Regions from separate parts of the Mesorhizobium sp. B2-8-1 genome, predicted to be linked through region 2. Evidence: predicted binding sites of a transcription regulator. Region 2 holds the regulator's gene; each other region holds the start of a gene.
What was found. The regulator LexA, encoded in region 2, represses DNA repair genes until DNA is damaged. The targets are predictions, from matches to a motif close to TGTTCNNNNTGTGTTCNG.

Region 1 (2,202 bases), on a different contig from region 2:
CAGGCCTTCGGCCATCGCCTTCGTCTCGAAGGAGAAATCGGGTTTCTCGACGATTTCGAAGAGAGGCGGAGAATCAGAACGCGCGCGAGCCATGTTGCGGCGAGGTTCGCATCGGCTCTGATTCTCCGCAAGTCCCTCCGGGTCGGGTGGGGCGCCGGACCGGGAGGGCACCGTCTGCAGGCCGGGGCAGGCCGGACGGGATTTTTTCGCCACGGCGGCAAACAGCCGCGGTCGTTCAAAGCAGCATCAACTGCTCCTGGTCCTTGCCGGCGGCGACGAACTGGTCGGTCCGCAGCGTGCGCCGCTCGGCATTGAGACCGAGCCGCTTGGCGGTGATTTCGAAGCGCCGGCCGATCTGCCAGGCGTAAGGACCCGCGCCCTTCATGCGCTTGCCCCATTCCGAATCGTAATCCTTGCCCTCGCGCATCGAGCGGATCAGCGACATCACATGGCGATAGCGGTCGGGATAGTGGCGCAGCAGCCAGTCCTTGAAGATCGGGCTGACCTCGAGCGGCAGACGCAGCACGACATAGCCCGCCTCGCGTGCGCCGGCATGGTGCGCCGAATCGAGGATGCGTTCCATCTCCTGGTCGGTCAGCCCGGGGATGATCGGCGCCACCATGACCGAAGCAGGGATGCCGGCATCCGCAAGCTGCCTGATCGCCTCCAGCCGCTTGGCCGGCGTCGAGGCGCGTGGCTCCATGGTGCGCGCCAGCATGCGGTCGAGCGTCGTCACCGACAACGCCACCTTGGCGAGGCCCCGTTCGGCCATGCGTGACAAGATGTCGATATCGCGCGTCACCAGAGCGGATTTGGTGACGATGCCGACCGGGTGGCCGCGCGCCTCCAGCACTTCGAGGATCTCGCGCATGATCCGGTACTGCTTCTCGATCGGCTGGTAGGGATCGGTATTGGTGCCGATGGCGATGGTTCGCGGCTGGTAACCGTCCTTCGACAGTTCCTTGTCGAGCAGGCGCGCCGCGTCGGGCTTGGCGAACAGTTTGGATTCGAAATCCAGCCCCGGCGACAGGCCCATGAAACTGTGCGTCGGCCGCGCAAAGCAATAGACGCAGCCATGCTCGCAGCCGCGATAGGGATTGATCGAGCGGTCGAAGGAGATGTCGGGCGATTCATTGCGGGTGATGATGGTACGCGGCTTCTCGACCTGCACCTCGGTCTTGAAGGGAGGCAGTTCCTCCAGCGAGTTCCAGCCATCGTCGAAGACATGCCGGCTGACCGGCTCGAACCGGCCGGACGGGTTGATGCCTGCCGACCGGCCGCGGTTGCGGTCCGGACGCACGCGCATGCCGCTCTGCTCGATCATAGCATTGGCCATTTCGGCTCGTCCTGCTCCGAAGGCGGCAATGTCGGCGCGCATGATCGGTTCCATCTTCGCCCGCTCCCAGGGACTGTCCATGTTGTTTCGAATCGCTCTGCTCATGAATTTAATCCTATTTGCCGAACGAGAACAAAGCAAGAACTTTCTATGGTGCGCCGCAAAAACTGGCGCTGCGTTCCGCTTTCCGCTATTCGGCAAATGATGCTCACCGTTCTCATAGAGACCCACAATGACGAGGAGGGCCTCGCTCGCACCCTGGCGACGCTGATCGGCGGCGCGGTCGAGGGCGTGGTGCGCGAGGTCATCGTCTGCGACACCGGTTCCACCGACCAGACCCATCGCGTCGCCGAGCATGCCGGGTGCCAGTATGCGACCGACGGCGTCGCGGCGGCCATCCGGCACGCGAAAGGCGATTGGCTGTTGCTGCTGGAACCGGGCGCGCGGCTGGTCGACGGGTGGATCGACGAGGTCGTTGCGCATACAGCGAGGCAAACCATGGCGGCGCGGTTTTCACGCACACGCGCCGGCCGCGCGCCATTCCTGGCCCGTATCTTCTCGGGAAACCGTGCCTTGGCCGACGGGCTGCTGATCAGCAAGCGCCAGGCCACATCCTTGTCGAAAAAAGCCGGCAGCGCCGAGGCCCTCGCACGCGGCCTGGCGACCAAGCGGCTGGATGCCGAAATCTGGGCCGCTCCGGCAAAACAAGAGCACCGCCTGTCCAAATGATTTTGCAGCTGCTCTGTCTACGTGCGTTGCACATGTGACGCGCAGCCAGTTTCCGATCACGCGGGTGGCGGCGCGCCGGCCGCGGCTGATGATGGAAGTGGTTTCGGTGTCTCGCGGTCCTCGCGCCGGCGCTTCCA
Region 2 (2,202 bases):
CTGTTCGACAGCGGAGACCGACAGTTCGACATCTTCGATCCCGCGCAACTTCCGGCGGGAGCGCCTTTCTATTGCTTCACGGGCCTGTGCATGGCCCGGCATACCTCGGGGGCGATCATCGCGCAGGTGGAGGATCGCAAGGACGCCTGGAGGGCCTGCTCCTATGCGGATCTGATCGTCATCAACGACCCCGCGGGCTACGATCCCTGCCACAATCCGCTGGTTCTCGTCATCACCAAGCGGCAGCTCGCTCGTAAGGGAAGTGCCGCCGTCTTCTTCGACCAGCAATCGGCGACGGCACCGGCACGGGTCAGCTTTGCCGTCGACAGGCCATATCGGCCTTGGCACGAACAGCGGAAATTCTCACGCGAGGCAAGGGGACTGCCGCCTTACCGTAAACCCGAAAAGCCCACCGCCGACCCCGCTCAGTAGCGCCTGATCAGGCCGACCAGCTTGCCTTGCACCTTGACCCTGTCCGGTCCGAAAATACGTGTTTCATAGGCCGGATTGGCAGCCTCGAGCGCAATCGAAGCACCCTTTCGGCGGAAGCGCTTCAGCGTTGCTTCCTCCTCGTCCACCAGGGCCACGATGATCTCGCCGGGACTTGCGGTGTCGGCATTGCGGATGATGACCGTGTCGCCGTCGAAAATGCCGGCCTCGATCATCGAATCGCCCTTGACCTCCAGCGCATAGTGTTCGCCGCCCATGATCATGTCAGGCGGCACTGAAATGGAATGCGTCTGATGCTGGATGGCGTCGATCGGCACACCCGCTGCGATGCGACCCATGACCGGGATCGACACCGCTGAAACCGCATCGTCGTCATTGCCGGCAGCGGGCAGACGCGAAGACGTCGCCGGCTTGATCTGCCGGCTAGGGCTGCTGCCCTGTCCGAGGCTGCCCTGGATGACGCTCGGGGAGAACTTCTTTGCCGCGTTAAGACCCGGCGCGATCGAGTCCGGCAGGCGCAGCACCTCCAGCGCGCGCGCCCGGTTGGGCAGGCGGCGAATGAAGCCGCGCTCCTCCAACGCCGTGATCAGCCGATGAATTCCCGACTTGGAGGCGAGGTCCAGCGCTTCCTTCATCTCGTCGAAGGACGGCGGAATGCCGCTTTCCTTCAGCCGTTCATGGATGAACATCAAGAGTTCATGTTGCTTGCGCGTGAGCATGGCGGCCCCCAAAGGCATTGCACGAAGGGTCTGGAACCAGAATCAGAAAACAAACCCAGAACAAACACTATCTGTTCCAGTTGTGTTCCGCAACCATTTAAAGTTTAATGAATTTGTTAAGGCGACGGAAACGAAATGCCCTCCCGCAGCCAGCATCCTGCCAGCGCGGTCCGTCGTCAATGCGCTCCCGGGCCCTTTGAAACTATTTTGGTTAATGGCCTGTGGCCCGACCGGTCTCCACTCTTGGCACAAGCCTGCAAGCTGGGTGACCGGCAGGTGCGGGGTGCGTTTGGGCGGATTAGAAACCCCTGCGGCTCGTGAACGAAACGAAACCAAAATGCCAACTTCCGCCGGAAAACGGCCAGACACCACCACTGGTCGCGACGGGCTGCGTTCGTTCGTTCGCTTGACGAAACCGTATAATAATGTACGGTTTTCGAAGAGGAACACCAATGACCACGCCGAAGCAGGCCGCGCGACGCGAACGGATAGAGGAGGCCGCCTATGCGGTGCTCCGGGAAGCCGGCTACAAGAGCGCCTCCCTGCTTGCTATCGCCAAGCGGGCATCGGCCTCGAACGAAACCCTCTACAACTGGTACGGCAACAAGCAGACCCTGTTTCGATCCTTGATCGAAGCCAATGCGGGAGAGGCAAGGAAGCTGCTGGAGGACGCCCTTCACCAGGCGCGCGATCCGCTCGAAACCCTGAACTTGCTCGGGCCAGTCCTGCTGACCCTCGTGACGGGCGACAAGGCGGTGGCGCTCAATCGCGCCGCGGCCGGCGACGTCAACGATACAGGCACGCTTGGCCAATCGATCGCGCAATTCGGCCGCAATACCATAATGCCGCTTGTTGGCGACCTGCTTCGAACCGCAAGTCGGGCCGGCCCGATCGCCTGTGACGATCCTGCCGAAGCCGCCGACATCTACATCAGTCTTTTGATCGGCGATCTCCAGGTTCGCCGGATCGTTGGGGTGCTCGAGGAACTGCCTCGGGCGGAAATCGAGCAAAGATCGAACCGGGCGTTCACCCT
Region 3 (2,202 bases), on a different contig from region 2:
GCGCAGTAGGGCGGCGACCGTCGCGCCGGCAAGCGCATCGCCGGCGCCGGTGACGTCCACGACCTTTCTTGGAGGGGGCGGGACGACGGCAAAGCTGCCGTCGCGGTCGAAGCCCAGCACCGGGCCGCCGCCCGCCGTGACCACCGCGCTGTCGAGGCCGGCGCTTCTCAGCCCGTCGAGGATAGTTTTTTGAGAGGCGGCATCGTCAAGTCCGGCAAGCGCCACCGCCTCGCGCCTGTTCATGAAGGCGACGGCCAGGCCGCCGAGCACCGGTGTCAAGCGCACGACCTTGGCCGGTGAAATGGCAATGGCGAACACGGGCTTGCCGGCGGCAAGCGACACCAGCCGCTCCAGAGCCGCCGATGGCAGATTGGCGTCGCACAGGACGGCATCTGCGGCGGCGATCTCCTCCCTCACCCTGGAGCGGCGGATCTGCTTTGCAAATGCCAGTTCATAAAGCGCCATGTCGGCAAAGCCGACGAGCAGTTCGCCCTCGCGGTCGATCAGCGCCGTATAGCTCGGCGTCGTGCGGTCGAGGAACACCGCGGACAGGTCGGCAATGCCTGCTTCGGCGATGGCGCGCGAAACCGTGTCGGCGGCGGCATCACCGCCGCGCACCGACAGCAACGAGCCCGAGACGCCTCGCCGCACCGTGCTGCGCAATGCGTTGAAGACGCCGCCGCCAACGTCCTCGCGCATCGTGCCCGGGTTGGAGGCAGCCGGCACGTAAGCGCCGGACACCTGGCCGCGCCTGTCGATATGGGCGCCGCCCACCGCCAGGACTCTTGGAGATCTCACCATGCGCCGATATGACCTTTGTTGGCGGTCACGCACAAGCGCCATGCTGTGCGACGGAGCTTCGCAGGCAACAGCCAGCGATTCGTGAGGCCGGCATGGCGAACCAGCCTGGCCTAATATTCGGACCATGTTGGAGCCGAATCCTGAGACAAAAAAAGAACAAATCAGGATGTTGCTTATTTTTCAAATGCTTGATCCCTCTTGCCAAATGAGAACAAAAAAGGTACAAATAACCAAGGATTACGGATTGTCCGGCCTTCATTGACGACTACGGGGTGATGTATCATGGCTCAGAACAGCTTGCGGCTTGTAGAGGATAAGGCAGTGGACAAATCAAAGGCTCTGGATGCGGCGCTGTCGCAAATCGAGCGGGCTTTCGGCAAGGGCTCGATCATGCGGCTCGGCGCGAACGAGCAGGTCGTCGAGATCGAAACCGTGCCGACCGGCTCGCTCGGCCTCGACATCGCGCTTGGCGTCGGCGGCCTGCCGCGCGGCCGCATCATCGAGATCTACGGGCCGGAAAGCTCGGGTAAGACGACGCTGGCGCTGCACACGGTGGCGGAAGCCCAGAAGAAGGGCGGCATCTGCGCCTTCGTCGATGCCGAGCATGCGCTCGATCCGGTCTATGCCCGCAAGCTCGGCGTCGATCTCGAAAACCTCCTGATCTCGCAGCCCGACACTGGCGAGCAGGCGCTTGAGATCTGCGATACGCTGGTGCGCTCCGGCGCCATCGATGTGCTGGTGGTCGATTCGGTCGCGGCGCTGACGCCGCGCGCCGAAATCGAGGGCGAGATGGGCGATTCGCTGCCCGGCCTGCAGGCCCGCCTGATGAGCCAGGCGCTGCGCAAGCTGACCGCCTCGATCTCGCGCTCCAACACCATGGTCATCTTCATCAACCAGATCCGCATGAAGATCGGCGTCATGTTCGGCTCGCCCGAAACCACCACCGGCGGCAATGCGCTGAAATTCTACGCCTCGGTGCGTCTCGATATCCGCCGCATCGGCTCGGTCAAGGACCGCGACGAGGTCGTCGGCAACCAGACCCGCGTCAAGGTGGTCAAGAACAAGCTGGCGCCGCCCTTCAAGGTGGTCGAGTTCGACATCATGTACGGCGAAGGCGTGTCGAAGACCGGCGAGCTGGTCGATCTCGGCGTCAAGGCCGGCGTGGTCGAGAAATCGGGCGCCTGGTTCTCCTACAATTCGCAGCGTCTCGGCCAGGGCCGCGAGAACGCGAAGCTGTTCCTGCGCGACAATCCCGATACGGCGCGCGAGATCGAACTTGCGCTCAGGCAGAACGCCGGACTGATCGCCGAAAAATTCCTTGAGAATGGCGGCTCCGAAGGTGGCGATGATGGCTTCGAGGATGAAGCCGGCGCGATGTAAGCGCTCGTCGGCACGATCTAG
Region 4 (2,202 bases), on a different contig from region 2:
CGCGGAATCATGCTACAGAGGCGGGGAGCTGCTCCACGGAACGAAGGGAAAGAGATGGCAAAAGCCAAGGCGCCTCATCGCACTGGTTACCACCATGGCAATTTGCGGGAGGTCCTGATCGATGCCGCGGTTCAACTGGTCGAGGAAGGCGGCCCCGACAATGTGAGCGTGCGCGAAGCCGCAAAACGTGCCGGGGTTTCCCCCGGCGCGCCATTCCGTCACTTCAGCAACAAGACCGCGTTGATGACGGCTGTCGCGGAGCAGGCAATGAGCCGATTCCGCTCGGAGATCACGAATGCGGTCGAGAAGGTTGCGACGGACGATCCGATCGAACGCTTTGCCGCTGTTGGAATCGCCTATTTGCGCTGGGCAATTCGAAACCCCACCCACTTCCAGATCATCTCGACACGCAATCTTATTGATTGGGATGCTTCGGAGTCGCTGCGTCACGATAATGAAGCGGTGCGTTCGCTGATGGAAGCGTCAATGGCAGAAGCACAGCGGCGAAACATGCTCCGGTCGGACGACATGGCAGAGACCCAGATAGCCGCGAGGGCGCTCGTCTACGGGCTCGCACGCATGTACATTGATGGACATTTTGCGCAATGGGCAGTGGCAGGACATACCGGGGAGCAGACTGTGCAGAACGTATTAAAACATTTCGTCACACTCATTGTGAAATGACGGCCTGACGTAGAACCGGTCACTCGGCTGCCTCTTCGATCTTCTCCATATCGTCGTCCGAGAGGCCGAAATGGTGGCCGATCTCGTGGATCAGCACATGGGTGACGATGTCGCCCAAAGTCTCCTCGTTCTCGGCCCAGTAGTCGAGGATGGCGCGGCGATAGAGCGTGATGCGGTTCGGGCCTTCGCCGGTCTGCGGGTTCCAGCGCTCGGCGATGCCGCGTCCCTCGAACAGGCCGAGCAGGTCGAAGGGCGTTTCCAGCGACAGGTCGTCCATGATCTCGTCGGTCGGGAATTCGGCGATCTGGATGACGATCTCGCCGGTCAGCTTGCGAAAATCCTCGGGCAGATGGGCGTATGCCTCCAGCGCCAGGAACTCGATCTCGTCCATCGACGGCGAAAGCTGGTCGTGCCAAACGCGGGTCTTGTAGATGCGGGCCATGCTTTGTCCTTTGATCCCGGCATATAGGCTTTTGGGCCACAATCGGCAAATGACGCGGCGGCCAACCCCAGGATTGCTTACGGCACCGGGAGCCGTTTCGCATGGCTTGAGGGGCGGTCGGCTGTCCGACCCATGTTGGCCCTCTTATCGGAGAGGAATAAATTCCCCCATGAGTCTGCTTGACTCTTCGGGTCGCCTCTGGAATCTATAAGAACATAACAGGAACAATTGTGAGTGGACACTGACCGTCATGGCGATGAGCGCCGTGGCGCGGGAGACTGTTTTTGCCCTGCGCCGCCAGATCGCGAAGATCGAGGGAACGCTGCCCGAGCGCCTGCAGGCGCCGGCCGGCGCGGTTTCCGACGCCGGCATGGCCGCCGCGGACCGCACCGTGGTCCGGCGCGGCATCGCCGTGGCCAAGCCGGATGCTTTCCTGCGCACCGGCATCGGCCGGCTCGATGCCGCCCTCAGTGGCGATTGGGGCGGTCCTTTGGGCAGCGATTTGAGCGGCGGCCTGCCGAAAGCGGCCTTGAGCGAAATCCATGGCGTCGAGACCCGCGATGCCGGAGCCGTCGCCGGCTTCGCCCTGTCGCTCGCCAGCCTGATCCTCAAGCCCAGCCTGATTCTCAAGCCCAGCCTGGTTCTCAAGCAAGGGCCGCGATTGCCGGTGCTGTGGATCGGCACCCAGGAGGTTTTTCGCGAGGCGGGCTTTCCCTATGCCCGGGGCCTTCACGCCGCCTTCGGCATCGAGCCGGAGCAATTGCTGTTTTCCGAGGCGCCAAGGCTCGCCGATGCGCTGTGGGTCGCCGAGGAGGCGGCCCGCATGACGGCGCTCGCCGCCGTCATCCTTGAAGTCCGCGGCAATCCGCAGCGGCTGGACCTGACCGCGACGCGCCGGCTGCACGCCCGCGCGCAGAGCGCCGGCCGGCCGGTCTTCCTGCTGCGGCAGGCGGCCGAACCCGAACCGACGGCGGCGCCCGTCCGCCTCATCGTCTCGCCGGCGCCGGCAGGGCCGCGCGACACGGTCGCCGGGCCGCTTGCCGGCTCGATCGGCCGCCCCGCCTTCACCATCAGCA

Region 1: a site for LexA is predicted at 1,465-1,482, ahead of FJ428_RS02265 (PA0069 family radical SAM protein). Genes of this name have one in related genera too.
Region 3: a site for LexA is predicted at 1,009-1,026, ahead of recA (recombinase RecA). Genes of this name have one in related genera too.
Region 4: a site for LexA is predicted at 1,336-1,353, ahead of FJ428_RS10600 (metallopeptidase family protein). Genes of this name have one in related genera too.

Annotation. Positions count from the first base shown of each region.
Region 1 covers NZ_VFTX01000001.1:465,414-467,615, forward strand. Annotated here, with positions in the region: gene FJ428_RS02260 (ribonuclease HII) at 1-93, opposite strand, end outside; gene FJ428_RS02265 (PA0069 family radical SAM protein) at 236-1,390, opposite strand; gene FJ428_RS02270 (glycosyltransferase) at 1,541-2,065, shown strand.
Region 2 covers NZ_VFTX01000005.1:166,385-168,586, forward strand. Annotated here, with positions in the region: gene FJ428_RS15310 (ComEC/Rec2 family competence protein) at 1-432, shown strand, start outside; gene lexA (transcriptional repressor LexA) at 426-1,169, opposite strand; gene FJ428_RS15320 (TetR/AcrR family transcriptional regulator C-terminal domain-containing protein) at 1,622-2,202, shown strand, end outside.
Region 3 covers NZ_VFTX01000011.1:31,338-33,539, forward strand. Annotated here, with positions in the region: gene FJ428_RS24455 (carbohydrate kinase family protein) at 1-801, opposite strand, end outside; gene recA (recombinase RecA) at 1,084-2,181, shown strand.
Region 4 covers NZ_VFTX01000003.1:447,505-449,706, forward strand. Annotated here, with positions in the region: gene FJ428_RS10595 (TetR/AcrR family transcriptional regulator) at 55-684, shown strand; gene FJ428_RS10600 (metallopeptidase family protein) at 704-1,126, opposite strand; gene FJ428_RS30645 (hypothetical protein) at 1,377-2,202, shown strand, end outside.